2 regions of the Streptococcus sp. SCPM-O-B-15294 (M123) genome follow, and region 2 is predicted to be linked to the other one. Evidence: predicted binding sites of a transcription regulator. Region 2 holds the regulator's gene; the other holds the start of a gene.
What was found. The regulator HrcA, encoded in region 2, represses chaperone genes, less so after heat shock. The targets are predictions, from matches to a motif close to TTAGCACTCNNNNNNNNNGAGTGCTAA.
Positions count from the first base shown of each region.

Region 1: a site for HrcA is predicted at 2,254-2,280, ahead of groES (co-chaperone GroES). Genes of this name have one in related genera too.

Region 1 is NZ_JBYQGU010000012.1:57,223-65,968, reverse strand. It holds gene groL (chaperonin GroEL) at 301-1,923, opposite strand; gene groES (co-chaperone GroES) at 1,947-2,231, opposite strand; gene AC3E8G_RS08200 (DUF202 domain-containing protein) at 2,359-2,652, opposite strand; gene AC3E8G_RS08195 (PTS system mannose/fructose/sorbose family transporter subunit IID) at 2,755-3,609, opposite strand; gene AC3E8G_RS08190 (PTS mannose/fructose/sorbose/N-acetylgalactosamine transporter subunit IIC) at 3,593-4,435, opposite strand; gene AC3E8G_RS08185 (PTS sugar transporter subunit IIB) at 4,498-4,992, opposite strand; gene AC3E8G_RS08180 (PTS sugar transporter subunit IIA) at 5,010-5,450, opposite strand; gene AC3E8G_RS08175 (ABC transporter substrate-binding protein) at 5,585-6,892, opposite strand; gene AC3E8G_RS08170 (response regulator transcription factor) at 6,889-7,575, opposite strand; gene AC3E8G_RS08165 (sensor histidine kinase) at 7,572-8,746, opposite strand, start outside.
Region 2 is NZ_JBYQGU010000001.1:231,324-240,069, reverse strand. It holds gene AC3E8G_RS01050 (DJ-1/PfpI family protein) at 1-601, opposite strand, end outside; gene AC3E8G_RS01045 (hypothetical protein) at 701-1,045, opposite strand; gene dnaK (molecular chaperone DnaK) at 1,066-2,889, opposite strand; gene grpE (nucleotide exchange factor GrpE) at 3,129-3,653, opposite strand; gene hrcA (heat-inducible transcriptional repressor HrcA) at 3,678-4,712, opposite strand; gene AC3E8G_RS01025 (M15 family metallopeptidase) at 4,879-5,652, opposite strand; gene AC3E8G_RS01020 (histidine phosphatase family protein) at 5,645-6,343, opposite strand; gene AC3E8G_RS01015 (histidine phosphatase family protein) at 6,385-7,101, opposite strand; gene AC3E8G_RS01010 (PFL family protein) at 7,235-8,572, opposite strand; gene AC3E8G_RS01005 (ACT domain-containing protein) at 8,591-8,746, opposite strand, start outside.

The DNA of each region.
Region 1 (8,746 bases), on a different contig from region 2:
AGCTAGTAAGACGTTTAGCCAAACCGCCTGATAGCGGTTGGCGTCAAATGATTAGAGGCATAGCCTCAATCAAACACACAGGTTACGACAGAAAATAAAGAAGGCCGATAATGCCTTCTTTGTTTTCTTAGTAAGACACTTCGGCAAGACACCATAGTGCTTGCCATTACATAGGTTACGACGCGAAAAAGGGAGGAACGATACTTTCCTCCCTTTGAGCTAGTAAGACGTTTAGCCAAACCGCCTGATAGCGGTTGGCGTCAAATGATTAGAGGCGAAGCCTCAATCATTTGTAACGTGTTACATCATCCCACCCATCATGCTTGGATCCATAGCCGGTGCTGCTGGAGTTGGTTCTGGTTTGTTGGCTACCACTGCTTCAGTCGTCAAGATAAGGCTTGCTACGGAAGCCGCATTTTGAAGGGCTGAACGGCTCACCTTCACTGGGTCGATAATTCCTGCTTCAATCATGTTGACCCATTCACCTGTTGCAGCATTGAAGCCTGTTCCGACTTCTGCATGTTTCAAGCGATCGATAACGATTGATCCTTCATAGCCTGCATTGTGAGCGATTTGACGTACAGGCTCTTCCAAGGCGCGAAGCACAATGTTGCGTCCTGTCGCTTCGTCCCCTTCCAATTCAAGGGTTGCAACTGCAGAAATAACATTGGCAAGGGCCGTACCACCACCGGCAACAATTCCTTCTTCAACCGCTGCGCGTGTCGCATTGAGAGCGTCTTCGATGCGGAGTTTCATTTCTTTCAACTCCGTTTCAGTTGCAGCTCCGACCTTGATGACTGCAACGCCACCAGACAATTTTGCCAAGCGTTCTTGGAGTTTTTCACGGTCGAATTCTGACGTTGTGGTTTCGATTTGTGATTTGATCACGGCCACACGGTTAGCGATAGCTTCAGGATTTCCTGCACCTTCTACAATGACTGTGCTATCTTTGTCCACTGTCACTTTACTTGCTTGACCGAGCGCTTCGATGGTCGCATCTTTCAACTCAAGACCGAGATCTTCTGTGATAACAGTACCACCTGTCAAGATCGCGATGTCTTCTAGCATAGCTTTGCGACGGTCTCCAAATCCAGGAGCCTTAACAGCTACGACATTGAAAGTTCCACGAATCTTGTTCAAGACAAGCGTTGGGAGGGCTTCTCCATCCACATCATCCGCAATGATCAAGAGTGGACGGTTGCTTTGAAGGATACTTTCAAGCAATGGCAAGATTTCCTGGATGTTTGATACCTTCTTGTCGGTGATCAAGATATAAGGATTTTCAAGGTCTGCCACCATTTTTTCATTATCAGTGACCATGTATTGAGAGAGGTAACCACGGTCAAACTGCATTCCTTCAACGACTTCCAACTCTGTTTCCATACCACGAGATTCTTCAATCGTGATTACCCCGTCATTCCCCACTTTTTCCATGGCTTCCGAGATGTATTCACCGACTTTTTCAGAGCGAGAAGAAACTGCTGCAACCTGGGCGATGGCTTCTTTATTGGCAACTGGAATGGCATTGTTTTTCAAGGCTTCAACAGCAGTCGCAACTGCTGCTTCAATCCCACGACGGATACCAATTGGATTCGCACCCGCTGTAACGTTCTTGATCCCTTCACGGACGATGGCTTGGGTCAAGACAGTCGCAGTCGTTGTTCCATCTCCAGCGATATCGTTGGTCTTCGAAGCAACTTCTGATACCAATTTGGCACCCATATTTTCGAAATGGTCTTCCAATTCGATTTCTTTGGCGATGGTCACCCCATCATTTGTGATCAATGGTGACCCAAATGATTTTTCAAGGACCACATTGCGCCCTTTAGGTCCCAAGGTCACCTTAACGGTATCTGCTAGGATATCTACCCCACGGACCATGGCTGCACGAGCATCTGATGAAAATTTAATTTCTTTTGACATACATCTTTCTCCTTTCTGATTCTTTAGGCTTCAACAATGGCAAGAATACTTGCAGTCCCAACAATTGTGTACTTCTCATCGCCGTCTTTCACTTCAACGCCTGCATGATTTTCCACCAAGACCGTATCACCGACTTTGACACTTGGTGCTACCAACTCGCCACTGAGGGTCCGAACTCCCTCACCTACAGCGATGACTTCTGCTGTTTTTGTTTCAGCTTGACTTGCTCCTGCGATGACAAAGCCACCGACTGTCTGTTCTTTTTCTTCTACTTTCAAGACCACGCGGTCTCCTAATGGTTTTAACATGTCATTCCTCCGTTCTTGTATTTTAGCACTCTTCAACATCGAGTGCTAACTCATGTTTCTATTGTATCACTTGGTCAAAAATAGTCAAGAAAAAAACACCTCAATCTCTTCGAAGTGTTTTCGATTTCTAGCCAACCAAATTTAGTTTTTGTTGGTAAGCTTGGATGACTTTTTGTAAGTTGGCTCGACCACGATACATCCCATACCCCACTACCAACATCCCTGCTATTCCAATCAGGGCGATCAAGCTACCTAAGATCAAAAATAGGAGGGAAGTCTTGTGATAGAAATAAATCAGCAGTCCACCAATACTGGCCATGAGAAAGAGCACACTAAACCAGCGACCCAAGTTTTCCAACATATGGCGTTGGTAGCGAATTTCCGTCTCATACCCTTTTATTAATTCTTGTCTGGTGTGCATAGATGCCTCCTTCAATAAAAATTGAGAATGAAGTATTCGTAAAGGAGGTCACGTACTTCATTCTCAATGCTCCGGTTGCAATAAACTGTTTCCAGTTTTCTCTTAGTATTTGAGACCTGGGTCAAAGATTCCAAGAGCTACCCCAGCTAAGGCGATGATGACTAAGAGAAGCATGACCTTGTTTGGTGAGACTTTCTTCTTCGCCATGAGCCACCAGCAAAGCGTGATAAAGGCAGCAGTCAAGAGACCTGGATAGACGCCATCAATCTTTTCTTGGATTTTAAGGAAGGCTTCTCCGTCAGCATTTTTGAATTCGAGGGCTGTTGTAACAGAGACCCAAGTCGCTGCTACGGCACCGATGACCATACCACCGACCACACTAATCGCTTTACGAAGGGCTTGTCCTTTTGGTCCTACAAGGAATTCAACAGCCTTGTCCCCTAAGTGATAGCCTTTGAAGAAGGCGAAACGCATGCCTAAGTAAACCAAGAGGTTCCAAACGACGATATAGAAGAGAGCTCCTGCAATGTTTCCGCCTTTAGAAAGACCAAGGGCAATCCCGAGAAGTACAGGGATTAAAGTCCCAACAACCAAGGAGTCCCCAATCCCAGCGATTGGTCCCATCAAACCAGCACGCATCCCGTTGATGGTTTCGCCATCTACTGCTTCTCCATTGGCACGCGCTTCTTCCAAACCAGCTGTGATCCCTACAACAAGAGATCCTAGTTGGGGCTCCGTGTTGAAGAAGGCTGTATAGGTTTGCATGGCTTCTTTTTGTTCTTCTTTGGAATCATACATTTCTTCCACGATTGGAAGCATCGAAGTCAAATACCCAAAGGTTTGCATATGTTCTTGAGAGAAACAGGTCAAGTGACCATAATACCAATGATGGAATGCTTTGGTTAGCGTTTTCTTTGAAATTTTCTTTTTATCAGCCATCTTAGATATCCTCCTCATCATCGTCAAAGTCATTTGCTCCAGCAGGGACGACTTTCATTGTTTTAATCACTTCAAGTTCATAGTAGATCACTGCAAAGATCAATGAAACTACCGCACTCGCTACCAAGTTCAAGCCAAGAGATTTTGCCAAGGTAAATCCAACAAAGAATGGAATGAAGTCTCTCACTTCTGTAACGATTTGCTTCAAGAGGATGGCAATACCGACACATGGAAGAAGGGCACCGACTGTAAAGAGGGCTTTCATCCAGTAACCATCCATTGGAAGGTATTGTTTCATCAAATCCACCATGTTTTCACCGTATTTGGTGATAATCATGGTTGGAAGGAAGGAGAAGAGGAAGTGAGAAATCCATGGGTAAACCCAGTCCACTGCGTAGAGTTTTTTGAAGTTTCCTTCTTCAACGGCTTTCCAACCGATATGTTGCCAAAGCAAGTTCATGGTTGCAGTACCGTAGAAAAGAACGGTACCGATAGTCCCAACGGCTGCACCGATTGGGGCTGCTGCCGCTGCAATTGCTGCCTCACCAGTAATATTGTTGGCATGAACAAATAAGATGGAAAGAGGAATTCCGATATAAGAAATAGCCCGTACATCGGCAGATACAGTTCCACCAGGAGTAACCAAGGCGATATATACGACCTGAAGGGCTACCCCGACCATGATACCGGTTGTCACATCTCCAAGGATCAACCCTGAGATCAAGCCACCAACTAGGGGACGACCAAGTGTATAGTTCCCGATACTGGAACCACCCATACCAGGCATTGAAGACAAGCTGGCGAAAATACCAAGCAAGATTGCTTGAATCCATGAAATTGTCATAACAAACGCTCCTTTTGTTTGTAAGTATAGTTTAGTGACGAAGAGCTAGGATGCTCCCCTCCCTAGAATCCGAATTTTGATTTGAAATCATCCCAGTAACCGATGGATACATCTGGTAGCAACTGGAATTTCACCTTGTAGCCTGCAGCCTGAATGGCTTCGATGGCTTCTGCTTCTTCCTGGGTGATGGATTGGTTGTTCCCCAATTTCACAGCACCCGGACGGTCATTTGCAGGACCGACAATGATTTCTTTGACATCGCCTGGGACAAACTCTTGGTCGACCAAAATTTCTTTCATATCGATGGGGTTCTTAGTAATCAAGAAATAGCGAGTTTCTGATTCCGTTACTTTTGCAGATTTTTCTTTGAAAGCTTCCTTAGTCCAAACAAAGGTTTTCTTATCCGAAGCCCCTTTATAGGCTTGGATCAAGACCTTATTAGAAGCTGCCGCGTCGTTGACAGCAATTAAGCCATCACAAGGCTTTTCTTTAGCCCATCGAGTTACTGTTTGACCGTGGATCATACGGTCGTCAATTCGTACAAATGATACTACCATTTTCTAACCTCCCTTAGTTAAATATCATCATCTTCTTCATCGTCACCCTCTACCGGGGCAAGGGCAAATTCTTGCAAGGCAGTGGAAGCTTCGGATAAAATCACCTGGGCTAGATCAGCCCCCTCCATCATGTCCTTCATCACAACTGCTGTCAGCGCCATGGTCAAGTTCATTCCACCTAAGATCAAGGCTGTACTCAGCTTCCCTTGTTCCTCTAGCACCGTTGCCGCCGTTGTCAAAGGACTGCCACCTACAATGTCTGCTAGAACTAAGACAGAGTCCTCATCTGTCAAAGGGGAAAGCGCCTGACGAAAATCATGCGCAAAATCATCTACCGATTTGCCTTCTTTCAATCCGACCGCAATCACCTGATCGATCTTATCCCCAGCAAACATAGCCAGTGAACTTTTCAGACCTTCTGCCAGTCCACCATGACTGACCAATACCAGATACTTCATCCTTTTGCCTCCTTTATAATGACCTTATTGTATTGCTTTTGAAAGCGTTTTACTATTGTCATTTGTCACAAAGAAAAGTTGACATCTGTCAATAAAAAAATGACATCTGTCACTTGACAGATGCCTAGTTGCTCTTAACGAAACTTCTCCCGAAGCATTTCCTCAATAATCTTCTGAATTTGAGGTAATTGATTATCAATATCCTTTGCTTTTAGAGCATTATGGATTAAATAATCCAACCGATCCCAGATATCAGTTGGCAGGTTGCCAGGAGTGCTTAGGACAGCTTTTTTCATAATCTGGTCCAGGGTCTGATTCGTCAGAGAGTCAACCCCGAAGTCATCCGCTTTAAGAAGGTCCCGACTCTTTGAACTATTGACAACAGAAGGGAGGACAGAGGTCCCCTGCGACTGCCGAAAGAGTTCCTGCTGGACCTGCTGGTCCTGGGTCAAAAATTCCATGAATTCCTTGGCCTCCTTGCTCGCACTGGCCCGCGAAGACAAAGCAAACAGGGATGTATCCACTAAGGTTGACGGAGTCGAGCCAGAAGCCCCTGGCATAGGGATACAGGTCCAAGTGAAATTTGAATACTTGGCCACATGATAGGGATAAGGTTTATAAGTTCGGTACTGGGCCAAGGTCATCGGATAAAAAGCGACCTTGCCTTCATCAAAATCCTTAGAAGTGACATTGAAGTTGCCATGAAGGGCTTCGAGTTTTTCGACAAAATAGAGCGAGCGCTTCATTTCTTTACTCGTAAGATTAATGCTGTCCTGACGGAAAAGCTGGCCCCCATGGGCTGCCAAAGCCTCCCTCCAGGTATAATCCGTACTTCCAAACTGATCCAGCTCACCATCTCCATCCGTATCCCGCGTCACTTTTTGACAAATCGTATAAAATTCCTCCAAGGTCCACCCCTCTTTTGGAATAGCAATCCCTTCCTTTTCCAATAAATCCTTATTGACACACATCAAAACAGGATTGCTCTCGAAAGGAAGAGCATATTGACGATTCTTGTACTTGCCTGCTTCTAGGGCAACGGGATAAAAATGAGAAGGATCGACCTGTTTGCCCATCAAGGGGGTCAAATCTTCCACCGCCCCACGCGCTGCTAACACTGGGAGCTCTGTACTGGATACCATATAGAGATCGGGCTCCTGACCATGGAGGATCTGATTGGCTAACCAGCTCGCATATCGATTCTTCGGAATCCCGCTTTCGTAGACAATCTTTACCCCTGGATGCGTTTTTTCGAAACGAGCAATCGCTTGGTCCAAGACTTTTTCTTCTGTTTGGGTGGGCACATCCCAGCTAGAGCCTGCGTAGACCCCCAAACGGACAATCCTAGGCTGTTGCTGCCACCAAATCCCTCCAGCAAGCAGAAGAAGCAAGAAGATCCCAAGAAACAATCTGGCGCCTCGCATCTTACCTTTTTTCTTCATCGGCTATCACTTTCTGTTCCAAAATCCTTAGTGGTCACCCCTTTTTGAACAGCCCAAATAGCTAACTGGGTCCGATCCCGCAGGTTCAACTTAGACAAAATGGTTGACAGGTAATTCCGAATGGTTCCCTCAGACAGGAATAATTTGGCTGCAATTTCCTTATTAGACTCTCCGAAACCAATCTGCTGGATGATGCGCCATTCAGTCAGGGATAAGTCGCTCACATATTCTTCAGAGACGGAGATTGTGTAATTGCTCTGAGCCATCTGAGAAAAAATCTGAAAAACCTTGCTGGCAATATTGGGGTTAATCATGGCTCCCCCATGGTAGACAATTTGGATGGCTTGGTAGAGCTCCTCTGTGGAAGCTCCTTTGAGCAAATACCCTGAGGCTCCATATTTCAGAGCCCGAAAGATGAAATCATCATCGTCGAAGGTGGTTAGAATGATGATTTTCACCTCAGGGAAGCGTTCCTTGACTTCTTTTGTCGCCATCACGCCATCCATCTTAGGCATACGAATATCCATCAGTACGACATCTGGTCGATCTTGAGGGATTCGCTCTAGTACCTCGTGACCGTCTGCTACCGCAGAAGTTACCTGAATATCTTGATGAGCAGACAAAATAATTTGGAGCGATTCCCGAATCAGCGCTTGGTCATCCGCAATCATTACTTTAATCATAAGACCTTTCCTCCTTTTTCTTTGGGCAATTCAATTCGTGTATAAAAGCCATTTCGATTGGCAAATTCGATCCTTCCTCCCAAGATAGAGACCCGCTCTCGCATTTGCTTCAAGCCGTAGCCGACCTGCAGTTGGTCAAAGCCAACCCCATTATCTTGGAGAATCATGACATAGGCATCTTCCACCAAAAAGGAAATCTGCATGTGGCTGGCATGACCGTGGCGGACAGAATTGGTCATGGACTCCTGAATCACGCGAAAGACAGTATCCTCCACCATGACATCTAGATCTACCTCATCCCAGTCATAGGTCAGATCGACTTGTAGGTGGGAAATGGCTTGGTATTCGTGAACCAATTTCAAAACTGCATCCCTCAAGGTATGATCCTCCAGGGCACCTGGTCGCAGCTTGTTCAAAGACCCCCGGACGTCCTTGATTCCATCTCGTACCACCGTAGAGACCGATTGCAGCTGGGTCTTGGCGCGACCAGGATCAATATCAATCAGAACCCCAACCGCATCAATCCCTGCAGAAATGCCCGTCAAGGCATGGCCCAGAGTATCGTGAATCTCTCGTGCGATCCGCTTGCGCTCTCGGTCCTCCGCAATCTTTTCCGAAAGGGCCATGTAGCTATTTAATTCCGTATTGACCTGCGATACCATTTCTAACTCTTTTTCGATTCGATGGTGCTCTGCTACTACCGATAAAATGTAAAAGAGAAGAGAAATAATAAAGACAACCATATTCAAGGAAGCTAGCGCATTTTTAGCGAATAGGATGAGCATCCGAATCGATGAAGGGTAGAAGGTGATATAGGTATCTAGCGATGGCAGTTGCACGACGAGAGAGAGGATGTCATAGTTGGTCACAAGGAGGACAATGAAACTCAAAAGGATAAAGGCAAACCAGTAGCGCCTGTCCTTGGAACTACTAAACTCCTTAGAACCGTAAAAGATATCAGCAAATACCAAAAGAATGATCCCATTGTAGGAGAAGCTGAGGGACATCATGACGCCTAACATCAGTAATATTTCTAGGATATTCCACTTGTCAAAAACCGACCACTCCTGTGTCCCTGGGCGCATCCGATAAAAGGTAATGAGAAGAATCCCTCCAAAGAGGAGGATGGAGATCCAAAAGTTCTGAGCGGGAGAAGTTGGTATTTCTCTCA
Region 2 (8,746 bases):
GTTCAAATTCTTGGTTTGATAGAGTAAATATCAAATCCTCTTCAGCGTACTCGTTCTGTTCTTTAAAATAGTTATCCGTATTCTCTGCCAACCCTAAACTTAGAATCACTTTCCTTGCAAACTCTTGATGAGCAAAACCGATAGCCGTAATGATCTGTTTATCTTGCACAAGAACTTTCGGTTGGAAATTTTCACGTGGAAGAAATTCAAAATAGTCAAAGAAGTTTTGCCAAATGCCACCTGTAAATTTCGTATCCTTCAACAAGCCTGCTTTCGCCAATAAAAGAGGCGCTGAAGAAATGGCTGCAATGAGGATATCTTGCTTACCAAGGTCTCTCAAGAACGAAATCAATTTCTCATCGCGTAGAGCAGGACCTATATTCACCATTCCTGGCAAAATCACACAAGAATACTCTTCTAGGTTTATTTGATCCAGTGTTTTCGTCGGTTGACAGGGCAAACCATCCTCAGAGACCACTATCGAATGATCTGAAGCGACATAATCAATCGTGACGTCAAAAGACAGAGCTAAAGTACTCGTTAAAGCGGTTATTTCATAAAGAGAAAAATTAGGATAAATGATACAAAGTACTTTTTTCATACGCAACATCCTCTATTTTACCGAAAAACAGAGGCTGGGTTGCAACCTCTGGATTTCCAATCTGTATTAACTAAGCCATTTAAAACTGAAACAAGAATCTCATTTTTTATGTTTTAATTTATACTTTCTTTTTACTTCATTATAGCTAGCAATCGCAATCATAATAATATCTTCACTATTACAATCCTCCGATCTCACTTGTCGTGTTATAGAATTGTCGTCATCTCCCGAATTTTCATCTATACCTTCTAAAGATGTTGGTAATAAAGTATCTCTATGAAATTTTACGATTGTCACTTCATTATCTTTACTATAATGGATTTCTAAAAATTTATTACCGATAATATCATCAAAATAATAAAGCGCTGTTTGTTCTTTATTATTTTTACGATATATTTCCAAACCGTTTTTTTCAAGGTTTGCAATTAATTCATCAACCTTCATAAAATTCTCCTGACTTGTAGTTACTTCTCAGTAAACTCTCCGTCTACGACGTCATCGCCTGCGTTTCCTGTTGCTTGTGCGCCTTCTGCTCCTGCTTGAGCTTGTTGCGCTGCTGCAGCTTGTTCGTAGAGTTTAACAGCAAGTCCTTGAGCTTTTTCGTTCAAGGCTTCAAGTTTTGCTTTCATTTCTTCCAAGTTGTTGTCTTCTTGGGCTTTCTTAAGATCGTCAAGAGCGGCTTGTGCAGCATCACGTTCTGCATCGAAGCCTTTGCCTTCAGTTTCCTTGATTGTCTTTTCAGTCGCAAAGATAGCTTGGTCTACTTCGTTACGAAGGTCTACTTCTTCCTTACGTTTCTTATCTGCTTCAGCGTTTGCTTCTGCATCTTTCATCATGCGGTCGATTTCTTCGTCTGTCAAACCTGAGTTAGATTGGATCACAATAGTTTGTTCTTTTTGAGTTCCAAGGTCTTTGGCTTTAACAGATACGATACCGTTCTTGTCGATGTCAAATGTTACTTCGATTTGTGGGATACCACGAGGTGCAGCTGGGATATCTGTCAATTGGAAGCGTCCAAGAGTCTTGTTATCTGCTGCCATTGGGCGTTCCCCTTGAAGAACGTGGATATCAACGGCTGGTTGGTTGTCTGCTGCAGTTGAGAAGACTTGTGATTTAGAAGTTGGAATTGTAGTGTTGCGATCGATAAGTTTTGTAAAGACTCCACCCATTGTTTCGATACCAAGTGACAATGGTGTTACGTCAAGAAGGACAACGTCTTTCACATCACCAGTGATGACACCACCTTGGATGGCAGCTCCCATAGCCACTACTTCATCAGGGTTCACTGATTTGTTTGGTTCTTTACCAGTTTCAGCTTTAACAGCTTCAACAACCGCAGGGATACGAGTTGAACCACCGACAAGGATGACTTCGTCGATTTCTGACAAGCTCAAACCTGCATCTGAAAGGGCTTGACGAACTGGAACTTTTGTACGTTCTACAAGGTCGCGAGTCAAATCATCGAATTTAGCACGAGTCAAGGTCATTTCCAAGTGAAGAGGTCCAGCCTCACCAGCAGTGATGAACGGCAAGCTGATTTGTGTTGAAGTCACACCAGAAAGGTCTTTCTTCGCTTTTTCAGCTGCGTCTTTCAAACGTTGAAGAGCCATCTTGTCAGCTGACAAGTCAATGCCATTTTCTTTCTTGAATTCTGCAACCAAGTGGTCGATGATTTTTTGGTCAAAGTCGTCACCACCGAGTTTGTTATCCCCTGCAGTTGCCAATACATCAAAGACACCATCACCCAATTCAAGGATAGATACGTCGAATGTACCACCACCAAGGTCGAATACCAAGATTTTTTCTTCTTTGTCAGTCTTATCCAAACCGTAAGCAAGAGCTGCTGCAGTTGGTTCGTTGACGATACGTTCTACTTCAAGGCCAGCGATTTTACCAGCGTCTTTAGTTGCTTGACGTTGAGCATCGTTAAAGTAAGCTGGAACTGTGATAACAGCCTTGGTTACTTTTTCACCAAGGTATTCTTCAGCATAACCTTTCAAGTATTGAAGAATCATAGCTGAGATTTCTTGTGGAGTGTATTCTTTCCCGTTAGCAGAAACTTTTTCAGAAGTTCCCATCTTAGATTTGATAGAGATAACTGTATCTGGGTTTGTTACTGCTTGACGTTTTGCAGCGTCACCAACGATGATTTCACCGTTTTTGAAAGAAACTACAGATGGAGTTGTACGGTTTCCTTCTGGGTTTGCGATGATTTTGCTTTCAGTTCCTTCAAGAACTGCTACTGCTGAGTTTGTTGTACCTAAGTCAATACCGATAATTTTAGACATATGTTTTTCTCCTTGTTGATTTTTTCTTCTTTTTTGATATTTCCCTTAAGTGGTGGGGACGTGAGCAACTCCCTTCGGGATTTCATCACTTATTTTTGAGCCTACTGTCTCAAAAATCCCCTGTTTCAGTAGCACAAGCTACTGAAACCTTCACCACGGCGGGAAATATCTTCCTTGCAAGCCTCCGGCTTGCATCTTATCTTTCTTTCATAGTTTAGTGTCGTTTCGGACAAGGTAGCCTAGTTGTAGACAACTACCATAGCCGGTCTTAGGATACGGTCATGGAGTTTGTAGCCTTTTTGGAAGACTTGTGCGATGGTGTCTGCTGGATGTTCGTCATCCGCTGGGAGGGTTTGGATGGCCATGTGGTAGTTATGGTCAAATTCTCCGTCCGCTGGAATTTCTTCAATTCCTTCTTCTTTCAGAGCATGAATCAAGCTTTCTTGTACCATTTCCAAGCCCTTCTTCACATCATCCGTCAACCCTTCAACGGCAAGGGCACGTTCGAGGTTGTCCAGTGATGGTAAGATCGCTTTTGCCAAATCTTGGCTACGGTATTTTTGTAATTGTTGACGTTCTTCGTTAGCACGGCGCTGAATGTTTTGCATCTCTGCATGAGCACGAAGGTATTTGTTTTCAAATTCTTCGGCACGCGCTTGTGCTTCTTCTAATTCAGAAGGTTGCTTGCTTTCCTCTACAACTTCTTCAGTTGGTTGGGCAACTTCCTCTTCTTTCACGTCTTCTTTTTTGATATCTTCTGTCAAGGCATACACCCCTTTCATTTGGTCTTAATTTACTTCATAATGGTTGCTGTTGAGGTAACGGTAGTAATCCGTCAACTTCATGACCAGCACTCGGCCGATAACATTGACCAGACTAATCACACGCCTGTAATCCATCTCTACGGGACCAATCACATGCATGAGGGCCATCCCACGATAAGGAACTAGGAACTTGTGGCTAATGACCGTCACATTTTTCAAAGCCTTCTCTTGGGATTCCGCAACCAGGATCTGGGTCATCTGATCTTCTGGCATTCCTCCTCGCAACTCCAAGGCTACGTGTTGGGGATTATCTAAGAACTGATAGGTCTGAAGATCGGCATAACTCAAAGATGAAACCTTTCCTTCTACAAAGACCAGTTCTTGAAACAGTTGCGAGAAGACGTAATCGAATAGATCCAAGACATTGTCTGTCGTCTTGAAATAGCGCTGTACAATCTGTGGAATCTCCGTCCGCAAGCGGTAGTGGATATCCAAGACCGTATTTCCAATGAAACGTTCTTGAACCAGCTGATGGAAGATTTCCAAATCACTGGTTAAGAAATTCTTTGGAATGGCAAACTGGACGGTGACAGGCTTTGATTCATCCAAGGTCAACACCGCTAAGGCATCGTGATTGGATAATGGAACAATCTCGAACCCAGTCAAGCGCTGCCGTGTCGGTTCAACATCCTGAATCACTGCGGTGTAACCCGTCATCTGGGCTAGTAACTTAGCCGTAGCATCCAAGATATCGTCTAACTTAAAGGCTTCGAAATCAAAGGCCTTCACTACCTGGTAGACATCTTGCTCATCAATCAACTCTAGATCGAGCGAGTTCTGAACAAAATATTGGAAACCAGCTCGGCTAGGCATTCGACCACTCGAAGTATGGGCCTTTTCTAATAAGCCTTGCTTTTCGAGGGCAGCCATGTCGTTTCGAATGGTCGCACTACTGGATTGAATGACATCTTGTAGGGCTTTTGAACCGACTGGTTCGTGGGTCTTGGTAAAGATATCAACGACAAGATTTAGAATCTCATTTTGACGTTCTGTAACCATGACCTCACCTCTCTTTCGTTTTTAGCACTCTAATCACTCAAGTGCTAAACCATGATTCTATTATACACCCTCTCAAAAGAAAGTCAAGAGAAAAATCCAAAAAATTAGCACTCTTTTTTCAAGAGTGCTAAAAATCATTCTTAAGACCGATACTAGGCTGAAAAAACTACAAACCTGCTTCTTTCAGCTTTTGAATATATTCTTCTAAGACCAGCTGGTGCTTGACCATATACTGGGCATTTTCTACACCGACGTAGCGGAAGTGCCAGTTTTCATAGTCCACACCCGTGATCGCATTTTTCCTTTCTGGATAACGGAGAACAAACCCATATTGTGGTGCCAAGGCAATAATTTGTTGCACTACCTCTTCGGACAGCCCATTTGGGGCACTCATATCAATCGCAAGACCTGTCTGGTGCTCACTAGCTCCTGGAACTTGTACCTGAGCTTGTGCCTGACGTTCTGCTTCCTCATGAGAAAGCCCAGTAGCTTCCAACTGTGCTACCCGCTCATTGTAAAGCTCTGTTTGCTCCTCCACACTTCGATAACCGGAAATCAAGGACTCCTCAGGAGCAACTGCCCTTGCCGCCGCTAAAAATTGCTTAGTTTGTTCTGCGATCCGACTGTCCACCTTGATTTCTTCGACATCTGCTAACTGAGGATTCAGCTCGGCTAACTTGTTGTCCCGGTTGACCAGGACTAGGTTCCAATCCTTGCTAGAAACTTGAGGAAGGTCTGTCTTAGGTTTTTCTTCCTTTTTCTCAACCTTTTTCGGAGTAGTCGTTTCTACTTTTTGATCTTCAGCAAAGTCCAGAGGAAGCCATTGAGGTTTCAAATAGAAAATACCCACTCCTGCTCCAATTAGACAGAGGCCTAAACAGCAGAGCACGATCCAGCTAACTTTCTTTTCTCTTTTCTTGGCAAGTTTATATTTAGTCATGATCTTCCTCTAACCATTTCGCTCCAACCTGGCGGTATGACAGATCTCCAACTGCTTCTAGTTTAAATTTACCATCTTCATACTCAATAACAGTCACACTACCATTGTCCAAGACCAATTCTTTAAAAGCTTTTGGATCAATCAGGTAAATCAAGGTACTGATGGTCATCCCATGACTGACCACGATGGCATTACCTCCACCCTTAGACTCGACATCTTTTGCAATTGCCGTAAAGCCATCCAAGATGCGGTCGCGAAGAGTTTCCCAAGACTCTGCCCAGCCGGCTGTGTCCACTTCGACAATCCCTTCAGCCAACTCCATCAAGCTCAAATGATGGAAGTCATCAACTCGAAAGACACGTGGCAAAACGCCCAAAAAGAGTTCCCCATCGTAGGCGCCATCAAAACTTCCAAAGCACCATTCGCGGATGCGCTTATCATAACGGTAAGGAATCTTACCCGTTAACCCTAGTTCTTCTAGCACAATCCCCATGGTTTGAATAGTTCGACCAGAGTCGCTGGACACGGCTTGTTGGAACTGAATCCCGGCTTCACGTAGACCAATCCCCAATTCATGAATCCCTCGTTCGCCAGCTTCTGTCAAGGGACTATCAGACCAACCTTGGGCGCGACCAATGGTATTAAACATGGTTTTTCCATGACGGGCAATATACAATTTTGTCTTTGCCATTTTTATCCTCCTGCAATTGTTTTCTTCTTATATAAGGTATCTTATTTTTTTACATCAAGTTCTTCTGAGTGGGCTGCTAACCAGTTAGCACCCAGCTTACGGTATGACTCATCTCCGATGGTCTGGATTGAGAAGTGTCCATTTTCGTATTCTACCAAGGTGACACTACCATTTTCAACCCTTGGATCCAGCTCAATCTCTGGATTCAAAATACACACAAAGGAACCGATGGTCATGCTGTGACTAACAACCAAGGCATTTCCACCACCCCTGGCTTCAACTTCCTTGGCAATCTCCTCAAAGCCATCTACAATCCGTTTTTTCAACACATCCCATGGTTCAGCCCAACCGGCTGTATCTACTTGGTAGATTCCATTCGCCAGCTCTTCCAGACTGAGTTTCTTATAGTCTTCAATATCTAGAACCCGAGGAACAACTCCACGGAAAAGTTCCCCTCCGTAGGCACCATCAAAACTTCCAAAACACCATTCCCGGATCTTTTTGTTGAAAGTATAAGGAATCTGATCTGTGAGCCCAAGCTCGTCTAAAACAATTCCCATGGTTTGAATAGCACGACCTGAATCGCTGGAAACAGCACGGACAAAGTCCAAACCAGATTCTCTCAAACCAACCCCCAATTCACGGATGCCTTCTTCTCCTTGAACAGTTAAAGGCGTATCCGACCAACCTTGGGCACGACCTATCGTATTAAACATGGTTTTTCCATGCCGAATAATAAACAATCTTGTTTTCACCATGTGATCTCCTTTTATGTCCTTCTATTATATCATTTTTTATAAGGAAACTGGCAGCGATGACCTCTCGATTCACTTTCACTTCCTCAGCCAACATTAAAAGCCCTGAGCAAAAATCCTGCTCCAGGGCCATTTTTTAATTTTTAAAACTATGAACTGGGGCCGGAATTTGACCACCACGGGCAATAAAGTCAGCTGACGAAGCTTTGTTGACCTTCATCACCGGAGCAGACCCAAGAAGTCCTCCAAGCTCTAACATATCGCCTTCTTTTCCATAAGGAATGATCCGAACTGCTGTGGTCTTTTGGTTGATCACCCCGATAGCTGCTTCGTCGGCAATCATGGCCGCAATGGTTGTATCTGGAGTATCAGCTGGGATGGCAATCATATCCAAACCGACGGAACAGATAGCTGTCATGGCTTCCAATTTTTCCAAGTTGATATGACCTGATTGGACCGCCGCAATCATCCCTTCATCTTCTGAAACCGGAATGAAGGCACCTGACAAACCACCGACTTGGTTACAAGCCATAATGCCACCTTTTTTCACTTGGTCATTAAGCAGAGCCAGCGCTGCTGTTGTCCCGTGGGTTCCAACTACTTCAAGCCCCATGGCCTCAAGGACACGGGCAACCGAATCCCCAACTGCTGGTGTTGGAGCAAGAGACAAGTCGACAATTCCAAACTCAACACCGAGACGTTCACTAGCCATTTGACCTACCAATTGGCCGACACGGGTAATCTTGAAGGCTGTCTTCTTGACTGTTTCAGCCAATACATCAAAGCTTGCTCCGGGAACTTTTTCGATGGCCCGTTGGACGACACCAGGTCCTGAAACCCCAACGTTGATGACGACATCTGCTTCACCGACACCGTGGAAGGCTCCCGCCATAAAGGGATTATCTTCTACCGCATTAGCAAAGACAACGAGTTTACCTGGTCCCATTGGATCTGCTTGGGAAGCTTCTTTAATGATGCGCCCCATGTCTCGGACAGCGGTCATATTGATCCCTGTCTTAGTCGATCCAATATTGACTGAAGAGCAGACAAAATCTGTCTCCGCAAGGGCACGAGGAATGGAATTAATGAGGATCTCATCCCCTTTTTGGTAGCCTTTTTGAACAAGAGCTGAGAAGCCACCGATAAAGTTAACCCCAACTTCCTTCGCCGCACGATCCAGCGCCTTGGCAAAGGGTACATAGTCTGTCGCGCTGGTTGCTGCTCCGATAATGGAAATCGGAGTGACCGAAACCCGCTTATTCACAATTGGAATGCCAAGTTCTGCCGCAATCTCGTCCCCCACAGCCACCAAATCTTTGGCCTTGGTCACAATCTTATTGTAGACTTTTTCTGCCGCCTTATCGATATCCGGATCAATACAATCTAGGAGGGAGATCCCCATGGTGATGGTCCGAACATCGAAGTTCTGCTCCTCAATCATGGCAATGGTTTCTGTTACCTGTCTAATGTCCATAAATTCTCAACCCCTATCTTACAAATTGTGCATGGCATCAAAAATCGCTGCGCTTTGGATATTGATTTTCACATGAAGAGACTGACCGAATTCTTCTAACTCTGAACGAAGCTGGGTGAAATCTTTTTTCTCATCGGATGATACGACCGCCATCATGGTAAAGTATTCATCCAA